3 regions of the Streptomyces sp. NPDC043878 genome follow, and region 1 is predicted to be linked to each of the others. Evidence: riboswitches for the same ligand, from Rfam matches in the RefSeq annotation. Region 1 holds a riboswitch; each other region holds the start of a gene.
What was found. Region 1 has a riboswitch for cobalamin ahead of nicT (Nickel transporter NicT). Riboswitches for the same ligand answer to the same signal wherever they lie in the genome.
Positions count from the first base shown of each region.

Region 1 (6,874 bases):
CTCGACACCGGGGAACTCGACGCCGGACGCGAGTACTTCGAGCGGGCCGAACAGGCCCTCGCCGACGCCCCCCTGCCCGCCCGGGTCCCGGCCCTGCGCGGACGTGCCGTCTCCCACTACCTGGCCGGTGAACTGCGGTACGCCGTCTACCTGCTGGAGTCCACCCTCGACGAGCTCAACCGCGGTGGCCTGCACGATCCCGACGCGCTGCTCCTCCTCTACGCCAGCGTCATCGGGCCCTACATGGACATGGGCGCCCACGCCCGCGCCGCCCAGGCCGCGGAGTTCGCCCTCGCGCTCGCCCCGCAGTCCGGCGACCCGGCGCTCGTCGCCCGGATGCACCGGTCCGTCGCCCGCACCCTGCTCGCCGAGGGCCGCCTCGCGGAGGCCGACGTCTCGCTGGCCAAGGCCTCCGAGCTGTACCGGCAGCTCCAGATCCGCACCGAGCTCGCCAACTGCCACTGGATGCGCGGGTACGTGTACGCGCAGAACGGCGAACTGGAGCGCGCCGAGGCCGAGATGCGCGAGGCCCTCACCATGCTCTCCGCCAAGCGGGCCTCCCTCTACTCCAGCCAGGTCGCCGTGGAACTGGCCGACGTGCTGCGCCGGCGCGGCAAGAGCGAGGAGGCCGCCGAACTGCTGCGGCACGTCCTCAGCGACTTCAGCCCCGAGCGCGGCGCCCTGCACTCCGCCGCCGCGCACCGCCTCCTGGGCATCATCGCCGAGGACGCCCGCGACACCGAGGCCGCCGAGGAGCACTACGTACGGGCGCTGAGCCTCCTGGAACGGGCGGGCGCCGTCGGCGACCTGGCCGACCTGTGCCGGCTGCTCGGCGACCTGCTGCGCCGTACCGGCCGGGTGGAGGCCGCCCTGGACGCCTACCGCACGGGCCTCGGACACCGCACGGCCCCCGGCACAACCACCCTGGGCCCGGCCCCGGCCCAGCCCCCGCTGTGACGGCCGGGGCCGAGCCACGACCGCGCGGGCGGCTCGCCGGATCGCCCCGTCGGGCCGACCCGCCGGGGCCCGCCCGTCGTGCCGACCTGCCGGGGGCCGCCCGTCGTGCCGACCTGCCGGGGGCCGCCCGTCGTGCCGACCGGGGGTCCGACCGGCGGCCTGCCGGGAGCTGACCGCCGACCGCTGGTCGCCCGCTTCCGTGCGGTCTGCCCAGCGTCCGTCCGGCGTTCTGCCGGGAGCCGACCGCTGGCCGTCAGCGTCCGTCCGGCGGCCTGCCGGCTTCCGTCCGGCGTTCTGCCGGGAGCCGTCCGGCGGTCTGCCGCGGACCGACCACTGGCCGTCAGCGTCCGCGCGGCGGCCTGCCGGCTTCCGTCCGGCGTTCTGCCGGGAGCCGACCGCTGGCCGTCAGCGTCCGTCCGGCGGTCTGCCCGCTTCCGTCCGGCGGTCTGCCGGGAGCCGGTCCGCCCGGAGCCGTCCGGCCGTTTGCGCTCACGGTCGAGGCGGTCCTGCTCATCGTGACGGCGGGTGTCGGCCCGCTCCTCGCGCTGCCGCTCCAGCCCGGCTTCGGCGAGGCGCTCAGGATCCTGCGCCGGCACGCGGAGAGCAGGCGGACCACCCTCACCTCGGTGCCCGCGAACCGGCCGCGCGCCATGGAACCGGCGGACTTGTGCCAGCGGGCACCGGGACGTCCCCGAGCCGCCCCGCAAGGCGGAGGTCCCGCTCCGGTTCACACCTCCAGCCGGGCCTGTCTGCGGACCTCCGTCAGACGCTGCGTCCCCAGTTGTACGACCGCCGCCGTGACGTCCGGCGAGACGTTGCCGAGGCCGCCGTTGGTCAGGACGATCACGTCGTCGCCGACCCGGACGGCGGCCAGGTCCACGGTGAGCGTGGTCGGCTCGCCGTCGGCGCTCTCCCCGGCCAGTGTGAGCCGCAGGCCCTCCCGGGCGTCCCCGACGGCCGGCAGCGCCGCCTCGGCCACCCGCGCCCCCTGTACGGCGCCGCCGGCCGTCGTGGCCTTGAACTGCCCGCACCTGCCCGGCAGCGAGCGCAGCCAGGCCAGGGTGCGGTCCACGTCCGCCGGGTCGTGCGCGAGGACCTGGTAGCGCAACTGGGCCTGGTCCATGGCGTCGTCGAGGCCGGCGACCGCGTGGACGGCGGTCTCGGGGCCGAACACCTCCTCGGTGTAGACCGCGTCGAGCAGCCGCCCGCAGTCGGGCGGGTCGGCCTTCGCCTTGAGCAGGGTGTCCCGCCAGGTCCCGGCCCCCTGCGTCGGCTCCCAGGGCTCCCCCAGGTCCGCCGCGGTGACCAGCGCGGCCTCGGCCTGGGCCGCGGTGAGCGCGGCGGCGGACGGGGAGGGCGAGGCGGCGGGGGTGGAGCGGCCGGCCGTGGGCGAGGCGGCGGGCGCGGGCCGGTCGGGGGTCTCCGCCGAGCAGGCGGTCAGGACCGGCAGACAGGCAAGGCACAGTGCCGAGGCGCCCGCGAGGAGACGGCGGGCCGGGGGGCGGGTCATCGGGGGCCTCCTGCGCGCGGCGAAGATCGAGTACGTGTGCCCACAGCACCACCGCGCCGCTCCCGCCACCAGCGCGACGGTCCGTCCGGGTTACCGCCCGCGGCCCCGGCGGCCCGGAACCCGCCCGCGCGCGACCGGCCGCGCCCCCGCGCCGCCCACCCGGACCGCGGGGTGCGGGGAACCGCGCCGGGCTGCGTAAGGTCGGTTCCGTAGTGCCCGCGCTGAGACGGTCGTAGGAACAGGAGCTCCGCCGTGAACGGTCAGCCCATCCCGGTGATCATCGACTGCGACACCGGTGTCGACGACGCCCTCGCCCTGCTGTTCGCCGTCCGCCACCCCGGGCTCGACGTGCGGGCGATCACCTGCGTGGCCGGGAACACCGACGTGGACGGGGTCGTGCGCAACACCCTGACCGTGCTGGAGCAGGCCGGCGCCCCCGGCATCCCGGTCGCGCGAGGTGCCGAGCGGCCGCTGATCGAGCCGGTGCGCACCGCCCGGCACGTGCACGGGCAGGACGGCATGGGCGACCTCGGGCTGCCCGCGCCGACCCGGGTGCCGGTGGACGTGGACGCGGTGACGCTGCTGCGCCGCGAGATCCTCGCCTCTCCGCGCCCGGTCACCCTCATCCCGACGGCACCGCTGACGAACATCGCGCTGCTGCTCAGGACGCACCCGGAGGTGGTGCGGAACATCGAGCGGATCGTGTTCATGGGCGGCGCGGTCGCGACCGGGAACGCCACGCCGGTCGCCGAGTTCAACGTGTGGCACGACCCGGAGGCGGCGGCGGTCCTGCTCACCGCGGGGGTGCCGATCACCATGTACGGCCTCGACGTGTTCCAGCGGGTCCTGGTGCCGGCCGGGGACGTGCAGCGGCTGCGTGCCAGCGCCGAACCCCGGCTGCGGCTGGCCGGTGAGCTGCTCGCCCACCGCGACCCGGCCACCTCGGGCGACCCCACCCCGACGGGCGGTCTCGGCGACGCGGGCGCGGTCTGCGCCGTCGTCGACCCGGCGGGGCTGACCACCGAACGCCTGCCGGTGGAGGTCGCGTTGGCTCCGGGCCCGACCCGCGGCCAGACCCTCGTCGACCGCCGTCCGCGCCCCGGCGAGTCCGAGATCCACGAGGGCCCGCGGGAGCAGACCCTGGTGGACGTCGGCCTGGGCGTGGACGTGGAGCGGTACGTGAAGCTGTGGCTGACGACGGTCGAGGGCGCGTAGGCCCCCCCGGGGCGGCCCGGTCCGGACCCGTTGCCTGTCGCGGCACTAGCGGCTGTCGGCCGGCCGTACCGCCCAGCGCTGCTCCACCTTGGCGACCTTCCAGTAGGTCACGGCCGCCGCCCACACCACCACGAACAGGCCGACGATGACGTAGCCGACGTTGTCCAGGTCGAGGCCGGCGATCCAGCCGCTGAGGTCGTCGCGCAGGTCGAGCTTCTCGTGCAGGACGCCGACCAGTTCGATGGTGCCGATGAAGAACGCGACGGCGATGGACAGACCGGTGATGGTCAGGTTGTAGAACACCTTGCGCACGGGGTTGGAGAAGGCCCACTGGTAGGCGAAGTTCATGAAGGTGCCGTCGAGGGTGTCGAACAGGCTCATGCCGGCGGCGAACAGCAGCGGCAGGCACAGGATCGCGTACCAGGGCAGGCCGGCCGCCGCGCCCGAGCCGGCCATCACCATCAGCGTGACCTCGGTGGCGGTGTCGAAGCCCAGACCGAAGAGGAAGCCGAGCGGGAACATCTGCCCGGGGCGGCTGATGGACTTGGTGAGCCGGCCGAGGATGCGGTTCATGAACCCTCGTGCGTCCAGGTGCTGTTCGAGTTCCCGCTCGTCGTAGGTGCCCGCGCGCATCGCTTTGAAGACCTTCAGGATGCCGAGCAGAGCGACCAGGTTGAGGGCGGCGATCAGGTAGAGGAACGTCCCCGAGATGGTCGTCCCCATGAAGCCGAGGGCCTGGTGAGTGCGCGAGCCCTCGTTCATGACCCGGCCCGCGAGCTGTGTGCCGCCGGCGATCAGCGCGGCGAGCAGGACCACCACGCTGGAGTGGCCGAGCGCGAACCAGAAGCCCACCGACACCGGCCGCTTGCCGTCGGCCATCAGTTTGCGGGTGGTGTTGTCGATGGCGGCGATGTGGTCGGCGTCGAAGGCGTGCCGCATGCCGAGGGTGTAGGCGGTGACACCGAGGCCGACGCCGAACGCCTTGGTCCCGACCTCGTAGTGCTCCGGGACGACGAGCAGGAACAGGATGCCGAAGGCGACGACGTGCAGGACGGCCACGGCCGTCAGCAGGCCGGCGGTCTTGACGGTGTCCTCCCGGCGCCACTTGAAGGACGCGGGTCCGGACGCCTGGGCAGGCTCGGGCAGGGTCATGCGGTCACGCTCCAGCACCTCGTGGATCACTTCGTGAGATGCCGTGGCCGGTCTCCTGGCTTACGGGTGATACGCCGCCGGCCCGCCTTCCCGGTCACCCTGCGGCGACCAGTGGCTGTCCCTCGCGGGACGGTGGGCCGGAAACTCCCCGATCACAGTGGCGAGGGCCGCGCCGGCATGGACCTTTGAGGGGTCGTCACCGGCTTCCCGAACACCACGGCCCGCCCACCGTAGGACGGCGGACGGTCCGCTGCATAGCTGCGCACCTGCGCAGGTATGGAAGATCACACGGTGGGCCTGCGAGGATGACGCCATGCATCTCGTCCCGGCCGACCGCGCGGACCGGCGCACCATCGACGGCCACCGGGTGTGCGACGCCATCGCCGCCATCGGTGAACCCGGCCACGTCCGCACCTGGGCCGACCGCTTCTCGCTGCTCGGGGAGCCCCGGCGGCTCGCCCTGCTGCTGGCCCTGCACCGCACCGGACCGCTCGCCGTGTCCGACCTGGCGATCGCGACCGGGATGAACGACCCCGCCGTCTCGCAGGCGCTCAGGCTGCTGCGGGCGGCGGGGGTGGTGGAGGGCGAGAAGGAGGGCCGGATCGTGCGCTACCGGCTGGTCGACGAAACCGTCGCCACCCTGCTCGACCAGGCCCGCCCCTAGTCCTCAGCCGCGCCGGCGCGGCGTTCTCCGCCCCGCCGGCGCGTTGATTCCCAGCCCCTCGGGCGTTCGAGGAGCGGGGGTCCAGGGGGCTGAGCCCCCTGGAACGGTTCACGCACCCGTGCCCCGACGCCGACGCGTCACGATCACCAGGCCCGCGCCGCCGGCCAGCAGCACCGCCGCCCCGATCGCGATCGGCCCCGTCGTGCTGCTCGCACCGGTCTCGGCGAGGTCGTCACCGCCACCGTCGGGCGTGGTGGCCGGCGCGGTGGTGGACTCGGAGGTGGCCGGAGTCGGGGTCGGAGAGTCCGTCGACGGCGTCTCGTCCGCCGGCGGCGTGGACTCCTGCGCGGGCTGCGAGGGCTCGGAGGACCCCGGGGCCGCCGGGGTCGGCGTCGGCGTGGACGGCGTCTGGGAGGGGGCCGTCGTGCACTCCTTCGTGCCGCCGTTCCAGGCCGCGATCAGCTTGTCCTTGATGACCGGGTGGTCGGGGCCCTTGGGCAGGTCGCCGTGTTCGAAGCCGTCCTTCGCGTCGAGTTCGCCGTCGAACCTGACCGCGCCCCGGTAGAGGTCGATCTGCGCGAAGCAGCCCGCGTCCGGCACGGCGATGTCGAGGGACTCGGTCTGGCCGGGCTTGACCGTCACGCTGTCGAAGTCGACGAAGACCTGCTCGCCGGAGGTGCGGAAGCTGGACCCGTGGGCGAGGTAGGAGGCCAGGGAGGCGGTGCAGGTGGTGGCGTCGCCGGCGGTACGGACCTTGATGTGGACCTTGCCGTCGTCGGTGGGCCGCAGGTTCTGGTCGTCGACCTTCACGGAGTCGTAGAAGTTCGTGCCGTCGAGCGAGAACTGGCAGCGGTCGGTCTCCGTGATCGTGCCCGCGCCCGATCCCGGCCGGTAGCCGTCGGCGGACTTCCAGCCGTCACCGCCGGGCGTGCCGGTGGCGAAGGCGCCCGAGGCGGCGGCGACGGAGGCGGTACAGAGGGCGAGCGTCGCGGCGCCCGTCCCCAGCAGGCGGCGCACGGTGACACGTCTCGCTATGGACATGCGTATCCCATCTTGGCGTGTGCAGGGGGTGAGTAACCCGAAGAAACACTGGGCTCATAGGTCACATGCGCCACAGCGTGCGGACATCGTGGATCTCTCGGCTCAGGGCTGTCAACCTGCGCCGATGCAAAGCGGGTTGAGTCGGTCATCACCATTCCCCCACATAGGGAACACCTCGCTCCGGGCCGTGGGGAGGCAGGCCGGATGTTCACTTTTCCGGCCAAGTGGACAGGGTTCTGGATATCGCCCGTACGGCATCCGGTCGTACGGCATCCGGTCATACGCCCCCTGGCCGCACGGCATCCGCCCACACCCAGCACGGAGGAACACGCGTG
Region 1 is NZ_JBWKDW010000002.1:374,025-380,898, forward strand. It holds gene AC07AZ_RS05415 (helix-turn-helix domain-containing protein) at 1-957, shown strand, start outside; gene AC07AZ_RS05420 (hypothetical protein) at 1,685-2,467, opposite strand; gene AC07AZ_RS05425 (nucleoside hydrolase) at 2,720-3,682, shown strand; gene nicT (Nickel transporter NicT) at 3,728-4,834, opposite strand; cobalamin riboswitch at 4,863-5,068, opposite strand; gene AC07AZ_RS05435 (ArsR/SmtB family transcription factor) at 5,148-5,498, shown strand; gene AC07AZ_RS05440 (LAETG motif-containing sortase-dependent surface protein) at 5,607-6,539, opposite strand; gene AC07AZ_RS05445 (glycoside hydrolase family 13 protein) at 6,872-6,874, shown strand, end outside.

Region 2 (6,874 bases), on a different contig from region 1:
AGCTCAGCCTGGACGGGATCGCCTTGGGGTCGACCGAGTAGAAGTTGCGGCCGGTCGGCAGGACGTTGACGAGTCCGCGGGTGGGCGAGCCGGAGGGGCCGGCCGGGACGTAACCGCCGTCCAGGGCCTTCAGGATGTGGTCGATCTCGTCGGTGGTGCGGGCGAGCCGGGGCACGACCTCGCGGCACGCGAACTCCAGCACCGCGACGGCGTCCGGGAGTTCGGCGCCGACGACCTGACGCACCAGAGCGGGAACGGCCGCCGGGTCCCAGCCCCGCTCCTCCATGCCCTCCGCGAACCGCCGGCACAGCTGCTCCAGCAGGTCGACGGCGTCGGCCCCGGTCCTGGCCGGCCCGTCGACGAGTTCCGTCAGCTCCACCGGTACCTTCACCGGCGCGCCGGGCTCGGCGAGCAACTCCTTCTCGACCAGCCCGAAGTGCTCGGCCAGACAGGCCCGCAGACCGGGCAGCGCGTTCGCCGTGCCGCCCCACACCTGGGAGGCGCGCAGCACGGCCAGCACGAGGTTGACGCGCGGCTCGGCCTCCGGGCCGCCGCCCAGGATGTGCAGGCCGTCCCTGATCTGGACGTCCTTGATCTCGCAGAGGTAGCCGTCGATGTGCATGACGAACTCGTCGAACGCGTCCTCGTCCGGCTGGTCGTCGACGTGCAGGTCGTGGTGCAGCTCGGCGGCCTTGACCAGCGTCCAGATCTGGGCGCGCACCGCCGGCGCCTTCGTCGGGTCCAGGTCGGACACCAGCGCGTACTCGTCGAGGAGTTGCTCCAGCTTCGCGAGGTCGCCGTAGGTGTCCGCGCGGGCCATCGGCGGCACGAGGTGGTCGACGACGGTGGCGTGCCCGCGGCGCTTGGCCTGGGTGCCCTCGCCCGGGTCGTTGACGATGAACGGGTAGATCAGCGGGAGTTCGCCGAGCACGGCGTCCGGGGCGCAGCCGCCGCTGAGGCCGAGTCCCTTGCCCGGCAGCCACTCCATCGTGCCGTGCTTGCCCATGTGTACGACCGCGTCGGCGCCGAAGCTGTTCTCCAGCCAGCGGTAGGCAGCCATGTAGTGGTGCGAGGGCGGCATGTCGGGGTCGTGGTAGATCGCGATCGGGTTCTCCCCGAAGCCGCGCGGCGGCTGGATCATCACCACGACGTTCCCGAACCGCAGGGAGGCCAGCACGATGTCGTCGCCGTCGACGTACAGGGAGCCCGGCGGCTCGCCCCACGCCTCCAGCATGCCGTCGCGCAGCACCGGGTCGAGCGTGTCGAACCAGGTCCGGTAGTCGGCCAGCGGCACACGCGCGGGCGCGGCGGCGAGCTGCTCCTCGGTGAGCCACTCGACGTCGTGGCCACCGGCATGGATGAGCCGGTGGATCAACTCGTCGCCGTTGTCCGGGTGCCCCTCGACGGCGTATCCGGCGTCCCGCAGCGCGTCCAGCACCCGCACCGCCGAGGCGGGCGTGTCCAGGCCGACCGCGTTGCCGACGCGGGAGTGCTTCGTCGGGTAGGCGGTGAAGACGAGCGCGAGCTTCTTCTCCGCGTTCGGCTTGTGCCTCAACCGGGCGTGCCGTACGGCGATCCCGGCGACCCGCGCGGCCCGCTCGGGGTCGGCGACGTACACCGGCACCTCGTCCGGGCCCTGCTCCTTGAACGAGAACGGCACCGTGATGAGCCGCCCGTCGAACTCCGGGATCGCGACCTGCATCGCCGCGTCCATGGGGGACAGGGCCGCGTCGGAGTTCTGCCAGGCACTCCTGGACGAGGTGAGGCACAGGCCCTGCAGGACGGGGATGTCGAGGTCGGCGAGCGCCCCGACGTCCCACGCCTCCTCGTCGCCGCCGGCCGAGGCCTGCGAGGCGTGCGTGCCGCCGGCGGCGAGGACGGTGGCGACCAGGGCGTCGGCCCGCCCGAGGATCTCGTACAGCCCCGGGTCCGCCCCGCGCAGCGAACCGCAGTACACGGCCAGGGCGTTGGCGCCCCGCGCCTCGATCGCCTCGCACAGCGTGTCCACGAAGCCGGTGTTGCCGCTGAGGTGGTGGGCCCGGTAGAAGAGCACGCCGACGGTGGGGCGGCCCTCGGCGTACGCCCGCTGCCCGTGCACCCCGAACGCGGCCATCCTGCGCGGCTCTTCGAACCCCTCGCCGGTCAGCAGCACGGTGTCGGACAGGAAGCGGGCGAGTTCCGTCAGGTTCTCCGGCCCGCCCTCGACGAGGTAGCGCAGCGCCTCCGCCACGACACCGGCCGGCACGGACGACTCGGCCATCAGCTCGGCGTCGGGCACGTTCTCCCCGCCGAGCAGCACGGTCGGCACACCGGAGGCCCTGAGCGCGGCGAGCCCGTCCTCCCAGGCCCGTCTGCCGCCGAGCAGCCGTACGACGGCGATGTCCGCGCCCGCGACCAGCGCGGGCAGCTCCTCCGCGACGTCGACCCGGGTGGGGTTGCCGATCCGGTACGGCGCGCCGGAGGCACGCGCCGCCAGCAGGTCCGTGTCGGCGGTCGACAACAACAACACTGTGCTCATGCGGGTGCTCCCGGTGGGATGAAGGGCAGTCCTTGCGGCGCGCCGGACTCGATGAGCCGCCACAGCGCGTCGGTGTCAGCGTGCTGTTCGATCAGGTCGCCGAGCCGGTCGAGCTGTTCCTCGCGCAGCGCGGCGAACGAGGTGCCGGCGGCCGGTACGAACCGGCGGCCCGCGGCGGCCGCCACCTCGCGCAGGAAGGCGCGCCGGAAACCGTCCGACTCCAGGGAGCCGTGCCAGTGGGTGCCCCAGGTCTGACCGACCCGGCAGCCGTCGAGGAACGGCTCCCCGCCCGTGACCTCGGCGATCCCGTGGTGGATCTCGTACCCCTCGACATGCTCGCCGAGGGCCTCGCCCGCGGGCCGGGTGAGGGTCTTCTCGCGGGCGAACCGCACGCGTACGGGCAGCAGTCCGAGCCCGGGCACGTGCCCCTGCCGGCTCTCCACCTCGTCCTCGATGTGCTCGCCGAGGATCTGGAAGCCGCCGCAGACGCCGAGCACGGGCCGGCCCTCGGCGGCCCGCCGGGCGATCGCCCCGGCCAGCCCCCGCTCCCGCAGCCACTCCAGCGCCCGCACGGTGCCCCGGGTGCCGGGGACGACGACGAGGTCGGCGTCCGCGAGTTCCTCGGGCCGGTCCACGAACCGCACCACGACACCCGGTTCGGCGGCCAGCGCGTCCACGTCGGTGAAGTTGGACATCAGCGGGACCGCGCAGACGGCGACCCGCAGGACGTCCTCGCCGACGGGCGGGGCGGTGTCCGACTCGCGCACGGTCCCCCGCAGGGAGACTCGCAGCCCGTCCTCCTCGTCGATGCCGAGGCCGTGCCGGAAGGGCAGGACGCCGTAGGTCCGCCGCCCGGTGAGCCCGTGCAGCATGTCGAGGCCGGGCTCCAGCAGCGAGACGTCGCCGCGGAACTTGTTGACGAGGAACCCGGCGACGAGTTCCTGGTCCTCGGGGGACAACAGGGCGACCGTGCCGAAGAAGGAGGCGAAGACGCCCCCGCGGTCGATGTCGCCGACGACGAGCACGGGCAGCCGCGCGTGGCGCGCGATGCCCATGTTCACGATGTCCGTCCGCCGCAGGTTGATCTCGGCGGGACTGCCGGCCCCTTCACAGATCACCGCGTCATACGTGCCCCGCAACTCGGCGAGACAGTCGAGCACGGTCCCCAGCAACTGCTGCTGCCGCCCGCCGTGGTACCCGCGAGCGCTCAGCTCGCCCACCGGCCGGCCCATCAGCACGACCTGACTGCTCTGTTCGCCGCCCGGCTTGAGCAGGACGGGGTTCATCAGCGCGGTCGGCTCGACGCGGCACGCCTGCGCCTGCATGGCCTGCGCGCGGCCGATCTCGGCGCCCTCCCGCGTCACGAACGAGTTGAGGGACATGTTCTGCCCCTTGAACGGCGCGACCCGCACCCCCTGCCGGACCAGCCAACGGCAGATCCCGGCGGTCACGACGCTCTTGCCGGCGTCGGAGGTGGTGCCGGCGACCAGCAGACCACCGTTCACGAGGCGCCCCCCTTACCGGCCCGCTTCCCGGCCCGCGCGGCGAACAGCCGCACACCGGCCGTCCGCGCGACGACGGTGACGCCGAGCGCGAGCACGCCGACGCGACGGGAGAGCCGCGCGGCCCGTTCGATGTCCCGTACCTCCACGGCACGTCCCTCCCCGTTCAGCACCGGCCGCCGCTCGACCCGGCCGCCGTACGACAACGTCCCGCCCAGCCGCACACCGAGCGCCCCCGCGAACGAGGCCTCCACGGGCCCGGCGTTGGGGCTCGGATGCCGGCCCGCGTCGGCCTGCCAGGCCCGTACGGCCCCCCGCGGGTCCCCGCCCGCGACGGCGGTCAGGGCGGCGGTCAGCCGCGCTCCCGGCCAGCCCGCGAGGTCGTCCAGCCGGGCGGAGGCCCATCCGTAGCGCCGGTACCGGGGCGATCTGTGCCCGACCATCGCGTCCAGGGTGTTGACGGCCCGGAACCCGACGAGTCCCGGCACGCCGCCCAACGCGCCCCACACCAGCGCCCCCACGACCGCGTCCGAGGTGTTCTCCGCGACGGACTCCACGACGGCCCGCGCGATCCCGTCGGCGTCCAGGGCCTGCGGATCGCGCCCGCACAGGTGCGGCAGCCGGGCCCGGGCCGCCTCGACGTCACCGGCCTCCAGGGCGCGGCCGACGGCTCGCGCCTCGCGCCCGAGGCTGGTGGCGCCCACCACGGCCCAGGTGGCGGCGGCGGTCAGGGCGACGGAGGCGGCGGGGGAGGGCCGCAGCGCCGAAGTGGCGACGGCGGCCAGACCGACGACGCCTCCGGCGCAGACGGCGGTGTGCAGCACGCCGTACCCCCGGTGGTCCCGCCACAACAGGTGTTCCACGGCGCCGGCGGCCCGCCCGAACGCGGCGACCGGATGCCCACGGCGAGGATCACCGAGGACCAGGTCGGCGAGAAGGCCGGCGGCGGCGCCGTACGCGAAGACGCGATCGGCACGCATCGGCTCAGCCGGCCGAGGGGTCGGGCGGAGCGCCGGTGGCAGACCTCGAACGGCAGCCGAGCATGGCTCTGTGTCCTCACTCAGGGTGTCCACGCCCTGGTTCGACGAGACCGGCGGTGAGAGTTCCTGGCTCCCGGGGTTCACACCCCGGTCACAGTGGCGGGACCGCGCCGGATTCGCACCGGCTTCCTCTCTTGCCGCCGTACATGGCTCCGGCAGTCCACCACGGGCCCCGAAGGGCCGTCAACTTGCTGTTGACCTGCGCGGGGAGAGTGTGCCGAGGCCCACACACGAGGGGCCCCAGGCGTCACAGACACGTGGGGTGCGGGACGGAGATCCGTCCCGCACCCCACTCGGTGTCCAGGTGCGGCGGGTCAGGCGACGATCAGCGAGATGCCGTACGCCACCGCCGCCGCGCACGCCGCGAAGCACACGTACGCGCCGGTGACCGCGAGGGCCGCGGACTCGCCCTGGGCCGCCGCGCGTTCACGGCGGGAGAGACCGGTGATGCCGAGGGTGAACAGGGCCACGAGGGCCACGGTGACCACGAGGCTGACCCCGAAGACGGAGCCGAGGGCTGCCCAGTCGATCTTCATGCTGCTTCTTCCTTCGTAACCGGGGGCGCGGGGCTCAGACGGTGGTGGCGGCCGGCGGGACCACCGGTTCGGTGGCCGGGGCCGGGATCGTGGCCGTGAGGTCCTCGGCGACGGTGCCCACCGGCGGCGGGGCCACGACGGCGATCGCCGTGGTCACCACGCCGGCCGGTTCCTCGGAGGCGTTGACGTTGCTGTGGTCGATGACCTCGCGCCGCGACAGCTTCCAGATGGCGGCGCTGGAGGCGATCAGGAAGACGGCGACGACCGCGGTGCCCCAGTCGCCGAGGTCCGTCACGGACTCGGCGAGAGCACCGACCACGGCCGCGGCCGGGAGCGTGAGGCCCCAGGCGACGAACATCCGGGTGGCCGTCGACCAGCGCACGACGCCGCCCTTGCGCCCGAGGCCCGCGCCCATCACCGAACCGGAGACGGAGTGCGTGGTGGACAGGGAGAAACCGAGGTGGGAGGAGGCCAGGATGACCGTGGCCGCGCTGGTCTGGGCGGCGAAGCCCTGCTGCGGCTGGAGTTCGGTGAGGCCCTTGCCCATGGTGCGGATGATGCGCCAGCCGCCGAGGTAGGTGCCGAGCGCGATGGCGAGGCCCGCGGAGAGGATGACCCAGGTGGGCGGGTCGGAGTCGGGGGAGACGACGCCGCCGGCGACCAGGGCGAGGGTGATGATGCCCATCGTCTTCTGCGCGTCGTTGGTGCCGTGGGCCAGGGAGACCAGGCCCGCGGAGGCGATCTGGCCCGTGCGGTAGCCCTTGGCGGCGGCCCTGCCGTCGGCCTTCCTGCCGAGCGTGTACGACAGGCGCGTGGCGAGGAACGCGGCGGCGCCCGCGACGACCGGGGCGGCGACCGCGGGGATCAGCACCTTGGTGACCAGGGCGTCACCGTGCACCGCGCCGAACCCCGCCGAGGCGACGGTGGCGCCGATCAGGCCGCCCATGAGGGCGTGCGAGGAGCTGGAGGGGAGTCCGACCAGCCAGGTCAGCAGGTTCCAGAGGATCGCGCCGACCAGGGCGGCGAATATGACCTCGGGACGTATGCCGGACTCGTCGACGAGTCCCTTGGAGATCGTGTTGGCGACCTCAACGGAGAGGAAGGCACCCACAAGGTTCAGCACGGCGGACATGGCCACCGCGACCTTGGGCTTGAGCGCACCGGTCGAGATGGTCGTGGCCATCGCGTTGGCGGTGTCGTGAAAACCGTTCGTGAAATCGAACGCGAGCGCGGTTACCACCACAATCGCGAGGATCAGCGAGAAGTTTTCCATTTACC
Region 2 is NZ_JBWKDW010000026.1:59,207-66,080, reverse strand. It holds gene cobN (cobaltochelatase subunit CobN) at 1-2,518, opposite strand, end outside; gene AC07AZ_RS30245 (cobyric acid synthase) at 2,515-4,023, opposite strand; gene AC07AZ_RS30240 (cobalamin biosynthesis protein) at 4,020-5,000, opposite strand; cobalamin riboswitch at 5,102-5,240, opposite strand; gene AC07AZ_RS30235 (hypothetical protein) at 5,375-5,596, opposite strand; gene AC07AZ_RS30230 (inorganic phosphate transporter) at 5,631-6,869, opposite strand.
Region 2: linked by a shared signal. The riboswitch ahead of AC07AZ_RS30240 (cobalamin biosynthesis protein) and the one ahead of nicT (Nickel transporter NicT) in region 1 are both predicted to bind cobalamin.

Region 3 (6,874 bases), on a different contig from region 1:
TGTAGACCAGTAGGGGGAGCTTGGCCCAGACCAATTGGTGTGTCAAGGGTGTTCAAGCGGGCTCCGGGCGTCCGTGATGCGACCGAGATATGCAGGGACCTTTCATTGCGCAAGCGACCAATCGGACGGACCACCGGCGCTGTACCACAGCCCGGGGAGCGGCGCGGTGGACTAGACCAACAACGGCGCCGAGGGTATACAGAGGGGATCACGGAGCGTGTGGGGCCAACCCGCCCGGACCGTGCCACGATGTGAGCCGTGGCCGACGGATGTCGGTCGTTTCGGCGTCCGGAGCCGGGAAGGCGGAGCATGAGCACCGAGGTCAGCAGTGCGGAGAACGAGGGTGGGGCGACCGTCCGTACCGCGCGCGTGCCCAAGTACTACCGCCTCAAGAAGCACTTGCTGGACATGACGGAGACGCAGTCGCCCGGCACGCCCGTCCCGCCCGAGCGCACCCTGGCCGCCGAGTTCGACACCTCCCGCACCACCGTGCGCCAGGCGCTGCAGGAACTCGTCGTCGAGGGCCGGCTCGAACGCATCCAGGGCAAGGGCACCTTCGTCGCCAAACCGAAGGTCTCCCAGGCGCTCCAACTCACCTCGTACACCGAGGACATGCGCGCCCAGGGCCTCGAACCCACCTCCCAGCTCCTGGACATCGGCTACATCACCGCCGACGACCGGCTCGCCGACCTGCTCGACATCACGGCCGGCGGCCGGGTGCTGCGCATCGAGCGGCTGCGCATGGCCAACGGCGAGCCGATGGCCATCGAGACGACCCACCTGTCGGCCAAGCGCTTCCCGGCGCTGCGCCGCAGCCTCGTCAAGTACACCTCCCTCTACACCGCGCTCGCCGAGGTCTACGACGTCCATCTCGCCGAGGCCGAGGAGACCATCGAGACCTCGCTGGCCACCCCGCGCGAGGCCGGCCTGCTCGGCACCGACGTGGGCCTGCCGATGCTGATGCTGTCCCGGCACTCGCTGGACCGGACCGGCCAGCCCGTGGAGTGGGTGCGGTCGGTGTACCGGGGCGACCGCTACAAGTTCGTGGCCAGGCTCAAGCGTCCGCAGGACTAGGGCCGCGACAGGCCCCGCGTCCCGTGGCCGGGTCGGGTCGGGTCGCGTCGGGCCAGGTGAGGATGTCGGGTCGATATCCGGACGGGGGCTTTCGCTGCCGTGACGCCGTCGCCTACATTGCCTGCGCATTGCCCAGGTGATCAGCGAGGGGACGGAGCCGCGCCATGTCCGATGTGCCCGAAGTACGACCACCGGTGGTGACACCGGTCCGCGTGGTCATCGCGCTGTGTCTGGCGGCGCCGTTCGTCGCGATGCTGTGGATCGGTTCGTACGCGAAGACGGACCCGGCGTTCATCGGGATCCCGTTCTTCTACTGGTACCAGATGCTGTGGGTGCTCATCTCCACGGCCCTGACGATGACCGCGTACGCGCTGTGGCGCCGTGACCAGCGCGCCCGCGCCGCACGGAACGGAGGCGCGTCGACGTGAACGACGGAGTCAACGGCGTCGCGCTCGGCGTCTTCATCTTCTTCTTCCTGGCCGTCACGGCCATGGGCTTCCTCGCCGCGCGCTGGCGCAAGGCGGAGAACGAGCACAGCCTCGACGAATGGGGCCTGGGCGGACGGTCGTTCGGCACCTGGGTCACCTGGTTCCTGCTCGGCGGCGACCTCTACACGGCGTACACCTTCGTCGCGGTGCCCGCGGCGGTCTACGCGGCCGGCGCGGCGGGCTTCTTCGCCGTCCCGTACACGATCCTGGTGTACCCGCTGATCTTCACGTTCCTGCCGCGCCTGTGGTCGGTCTCGCACAAGCACGGATACGTCACCACCTCGGACTTCGTGCGCGGCCGGTTCGGCTCCAAGGGCCTGTCGCTGGCGGTGGCCGTCACCGGCATCCTGGCGACGATGCCGTACATCGCGCTCCAACTGGTCGGCATCCAGGCCGTGCTGGACGTGATGGGCGTGGGCGGCGGGGAGAACACCAACTGGTTCGTGAAGGACCTGCCCCTGCTGATCGCCTTCGGCGTACTGGCCGCCTACACCTACTCGTCGGGACTGCGGGCGCCCGCGCTGATCGCGTTCGTGAAGGACGGGCTGATCTACGTCGTCATCGCGGTGGCGATCATCTACATCCCGATCAAGCTGGGCGGCTTCGACGACATCTTCGCCAAGGCCGGCGAGGCGTTCAGCCAGACCAACCCGGCGACGGGCAAACCGCGCGGGGCGCTGGTCCCGGCCGAGGCGGGACAGTGGACGTACGCCACCCTGGCGCTGGGCTCCGCCCTCGCCCTGTTCATGTACCCGCACTCGATCACGGCGACGCTGTCCTCGCGCAGTCGTGAGGTGATCCGCCGCAACACCACGATCCTGCCGCTGTACTCGCTGATGCTCGGCCTGCTGGCCCTGCTCGGCTTCATGGCGATCGCGGCCGGAGTCAAGGTCACCAACGGGCAGTTGGCGATCCCGCAGCTGTTCGAGAACATGTTCCCGGACTGGTTCGCGGGCGTCGCGTTCGCCGCGATCGGCATCGGCGCGCTCGTCCCGGCGGCGATCATGTCGATCGCGGCCGCGAACCTTTTCACCCGCAACATCTACAGGGACTTCATCAGGCCCGACGCGACACCCGCGCAGGAGACCAAGGTCTCCAAGCTGGTCTCGCTGCTGGTGAAGGTGGGCGCGCTGGTCTTCGTGCTGACCATGGACAAGACGGTGGCGATCAACTTCCAGCTGCTGGGCGGCATCTGGATCCTCCAGACCTTCCCGGCGCTGGTCGGCGGCCTCTTCACCCGCTGGTTCCACCGCTGGGCGCTGCTGGCCGGCTGGGCGGTCGGCATGGTCTACGGCACCTTCGCCGCGTACGGCGTCGCCTCCCCCACCCAGAAGCACTTCGGCGGCTCGGCCAAGGAGATCCCCGGCATCGGGGAGATCGGCTACATCGGTCTGACGGCGTTCGTGCTGAACCTCGTCGTCACGGTGGTCCTCACCTTCGCGCTGAAGGCGGCGAAGGCCCCCGACGGCATCGACGAGACCCGGCCGCAGGACTACACGGCGGACGCGGGCGACCCGGGCGTGGAGGTGGAGCTGCCCCCGGCCACGGCGGGCACCGCGCACTGACCCGAGGACCTGTCCGACAGCGGGGCGCCGGAGCGTCTCCGGCGGCCCGCAGCCGTGTCCCCCACCTCGCCGCCGCACTCCGCCCGTGGACGCCCGGACACGCTCCGAAGCCGACAGGACACAACATCTGGGGGTGCAACTGCGGCCCGGCACAAGATGTATGCTCATGCTCGCTGTCGCCGCAGGGGAATCCGGTGCGAATCCGGAACTGTCCCGCAACGGTGTACTCATGCGCGCATATCCGCGTACGAGACTCAAGTCCGAGCACCTGCCGACAGTGGCGCCCGGCCGTCCGGCCGGGCCGCCAGGACGTCCGGGCCTCGTGGAATGGGCCGGTGGACGCGACGCCGCGCGCGCTCGCGAGCTGCCCCCTTCCGCAAGGCCCCGTGCCGAGCGAGGGAGAGCCCCACGTGACCATCGCGCCAGCCGAACCGGCCTCAGCGACAGCCGACCCCGTGGCCGACGACGGCCCCAGAGCCGCGCTGCTGCGGACCCTGACCGGGCTGACCGCCGACCTCCCCGACGCCGACCCCGGCCGGGTCGCCGCCGCAGCCCTGCGCGGCCGGTCCGCGCGGGCGGACACTGCGGAACTGCGGGAGCTGGCGACCGAGGCCGCGGCAGGTCTCATCTCCGAGGACCCCGCCTACTCGAAGCTGGCCGCCCGGCTGCTCACCCTGAGCATCACCGCGGAAGCCGCCTCGCAGGGCGTCACCACGTTCACCGAGTCGGTCGCGGTCGGACACCGCGAGGGACTTCTCGCCGACCGCACCGCCGAGTTCGTCCGCGTCCACGCCGACCGCCTCGACGCCCTCGTCGACCCCAGGGCCGACGACCGCTTCGGCTACTTCGGCCTGCGCACCCTGCACAGCCGCTACCTGCTCCGGCACCCGATCACCCGTCAGGTCATCGAGACACCGCAGCACTTCATGCTGCGGGTCGCCAGCGGCCTCGCGGAGGACGACACCGCACGCTCCCTGGACGAGGTCGCCGCGCTCTACGGGCTCATGAGCCGGCTCGACTACCTCCCCTCCTCCCCCACGCTCTTCAACTCCGGCACCCGCCACCCCCAGATGTCGTCCTGCTACCTCCTCGACTCCCCGCTGGACGAACTGGACTCCATCTACGACCGCTACCACCAGGTCGCCCGCCTCTCCAAGCACGCCGGCGGCATCGGCCTGTCCTACTCCCGCGTCCGCGCCCGCGGTTCACTGATCCGGGGTACCAACGGGCACTCCAACGGCATCGTCCCGTTCCTCAAGACCCTGGACGCCTCGGTCGCCGCCGTGAACCAGGGCGGCCGGCGCAAGGGCGCCGCCGCGGTCTACCTGGAGACCTGGCACTCCGACATCGAGGAGTTCCTGGAACTGCGCGACAACACCGGCGAGGACGCCCGCCGTACGCACAACCTCAACCTCGCGCACTGGGTCCCCGACGAGTTCATGCGCCGGGTCGACACGGACGGCCAGTGGTCGCTGTTCTCCCCCGCCGACGTGCCGGAACTCGTCGACCTGTGGGGCGCGGAGTTCGACGCCGCCTACCGCCGGGCGGAGGCCGCGGGCCTCGCGCGCCGGACCCTGCCGGCCCGCGACCTGTACGGCCGCATGATGCGCACCCTCGCGCAGACCGGCAACGGCTGGATGACCTTCAAGGACGCGGCCAACCGCACCGCCAACCAGACGGCCGAACCCGGCCACGTGGTCCACTCCTCCAACCTGTGCACCGAGATCCTGGAGGTCACCGACGACGGGGAGACGGCGGTCTGCAACCTCGGGTCGGTCAACCTGGGCGCGTTCGTGGACCCGGCGGCCCGGGACGTCGACTGGGAGCGGCTGGACGCGACGGTCCGCACCGCCGTCACCTTCCTCGACCGGGTCGTCGACATCAACTTCTACCCGACCGAGCAGGCCGGCCGCTCCAACGCCAGATGGCGCCCGGTGGGCCTCGGCGTCATGGGCCTCCAGGACGTCTTCTTCCAGCTGCGCCTGCCCTTCGACTCACCGGCCGCGAAGGCGCTGTCCACGCGCATCGCCGAGCGCGTCATGCTCGCCGCGTACGAGGCGTCCGCCGACCTCGCCGAGCGCAACGGCCCGCTGCCGGCCTGGGACAAGACCCGTACCGCCCGGGGCGTGCTGCATCCCGACCACTTCGACGCGGAGTTCACCTGGCCGGAGCGCTGGGCGGCCCTGCGCGAGCGGATCGCGGCCGTCGGCATGCGCAACTCGCTGCTGCTCGCGATCGCGCCCACCGCCACCATCGCCTCGATCGCCGGCGCCTACGAGTGCATCGAGCCGCAGGTCTCCAACCTCTTCAAGCGCGAGACCCTGTCGGGCGAGTTCCTCCAGGTCAACTCCTACCTGGTGCGGGACCTGAAGGAGCTGGGCGTCTGGGACGCGCGCACCCGTGAGGCGCTGCGCGACGCGAACGGCTCGGTGAGCGGCTTCACCTGGATCCCCGAGGACGTACGCGCCCTGTACCGCACGGCCTGGGAACTCCCGCAGCGCGGCCTGATCGACATGGCCGCCGCCCGCACCCCGTTCCTGGACCAGGCCCAGTCACTGAACCTCTTCCTGGAGACACCGACCATCGGCAAGCTCTCCTCGATGTACGCCTACGCCTGGCGGTCGGGCCTGAAGACGACGTACTACCTGCGCTCGCGCCCGGCGACCCGCATCGCCCGCGCGGCCCGCGCCCAGGCACAGCCGGAACCCGCCGTCCCCCTCCAGCAGGCCGCCGACCCCGACGCCGTCGCCTGCTCCCTTGAGAACCCCGAGTCCTGCGAGGCCTGCCAGTAATGACCGCCGACACCACCAAGAACCTGCTCGACCCGGGCTTCGAACTCACCCTGCGTCCCATGCGCTACCCCGACTTCTACGAGCGCTACCGGGACGCCATCAGGAACACCTGGACCGTGGAGGAGGTCGACCTCGCCTCCGACGTGTCGGACCTGGCGAAACTCTCGCCCGGCGAGCAGCACATGATCGGCCGGCTGGTCGCGTTCTTCGCGACGGGCGACTCCATCGTGGCGAACAACCTGGTGCTGACCCTCTACAAGCACATCAACTCCCCCGAGGCGCGCCTGTATCTGAGCAGGCAGCTCTTCGAGGAAGCGGTACACGTCCAGTTCTACCTGACGCTGCTGGACACCTACCTGCCCGATCCGGAGGACCGCGCGGCGGCCTTCGCGGCGGTGGAGAACATCCCCTCCATCCGCGAGAAGGCGGAGTTCTGCTTCCGCTGGATGGACTCGGTCGAGAAACTCGACCGCCTGGAGACCCGCGCCGACCGCCGCCGCTTCCTCCTCAACCTGATCTGCTTCGCCGCCTGCATCGAGGGCCTCTTCTTCTACGGCGCGTTCGCCTACGTCTACTGGTTCCGCAGCCGGGGTCTGCTGCACGGACTGGCCACGGGGACGAACTGGGTCTTCCGCGACGAGACGATGCACATGTCCTTCGCCTTCGAGGTGGTCGACACCGTCCGCAAGGAGGAGCCGGACCTCTTCGACGACCAACTCCGGGACCAGGTAACGGACATGATCCGGGAGGCCGTCGAGGCGGAGCTGCAGTTCTCCCGCGACCTCTGCGGCGACGGCCTGCCCGGCATGAACACCGAGTCGATGCGCCAGTACCTGGAGTGCGTCGCGGACCAGCGGCTCACCCGGCTCGGTTTCGCCCCCCTCTACGGCTCCGAAAACCCCTTCTCCTTCATGGAGTTGCAGGGCGTCCAGGAACTGACGAACTTCTTCGAGCG
Region 3 is NZ_JBWKDW010000018.1:155,299-162,172, forward strand. It holds gene AC07AZ_RS24765 (GntR family transcriptional regulator) at 310-1,074, shown strand; gene AC07AZ_RS24770 (DUF3311 domain-containing protein) at 1,239-1,502, shown strand; gene mctP (monocarboxylate uptake permease MctP) at 1,499-3,127, shown strand; cobalamin riboswitch at 3,253-3,418, shown strand; gene AC07AZ_RS24780 (ribonucleoside-diphosphate reductase subunit alpha) at 3,538-5,919, shown strand; gene AC07AZ_RS24785 (ribonucleotide-diphosphate reductase subunit beta) at 5,919-6,874, shown strand, end outside.
Region 3: linked by a shared signal. The riboswitch ahead of AC07AZ_RS24780 (ribonucleoside-diphosphate reductase subunit alpha) and the one ahead of nicT (Nickel transporter NicT) in region 1 are both predicted to bind cobalamin.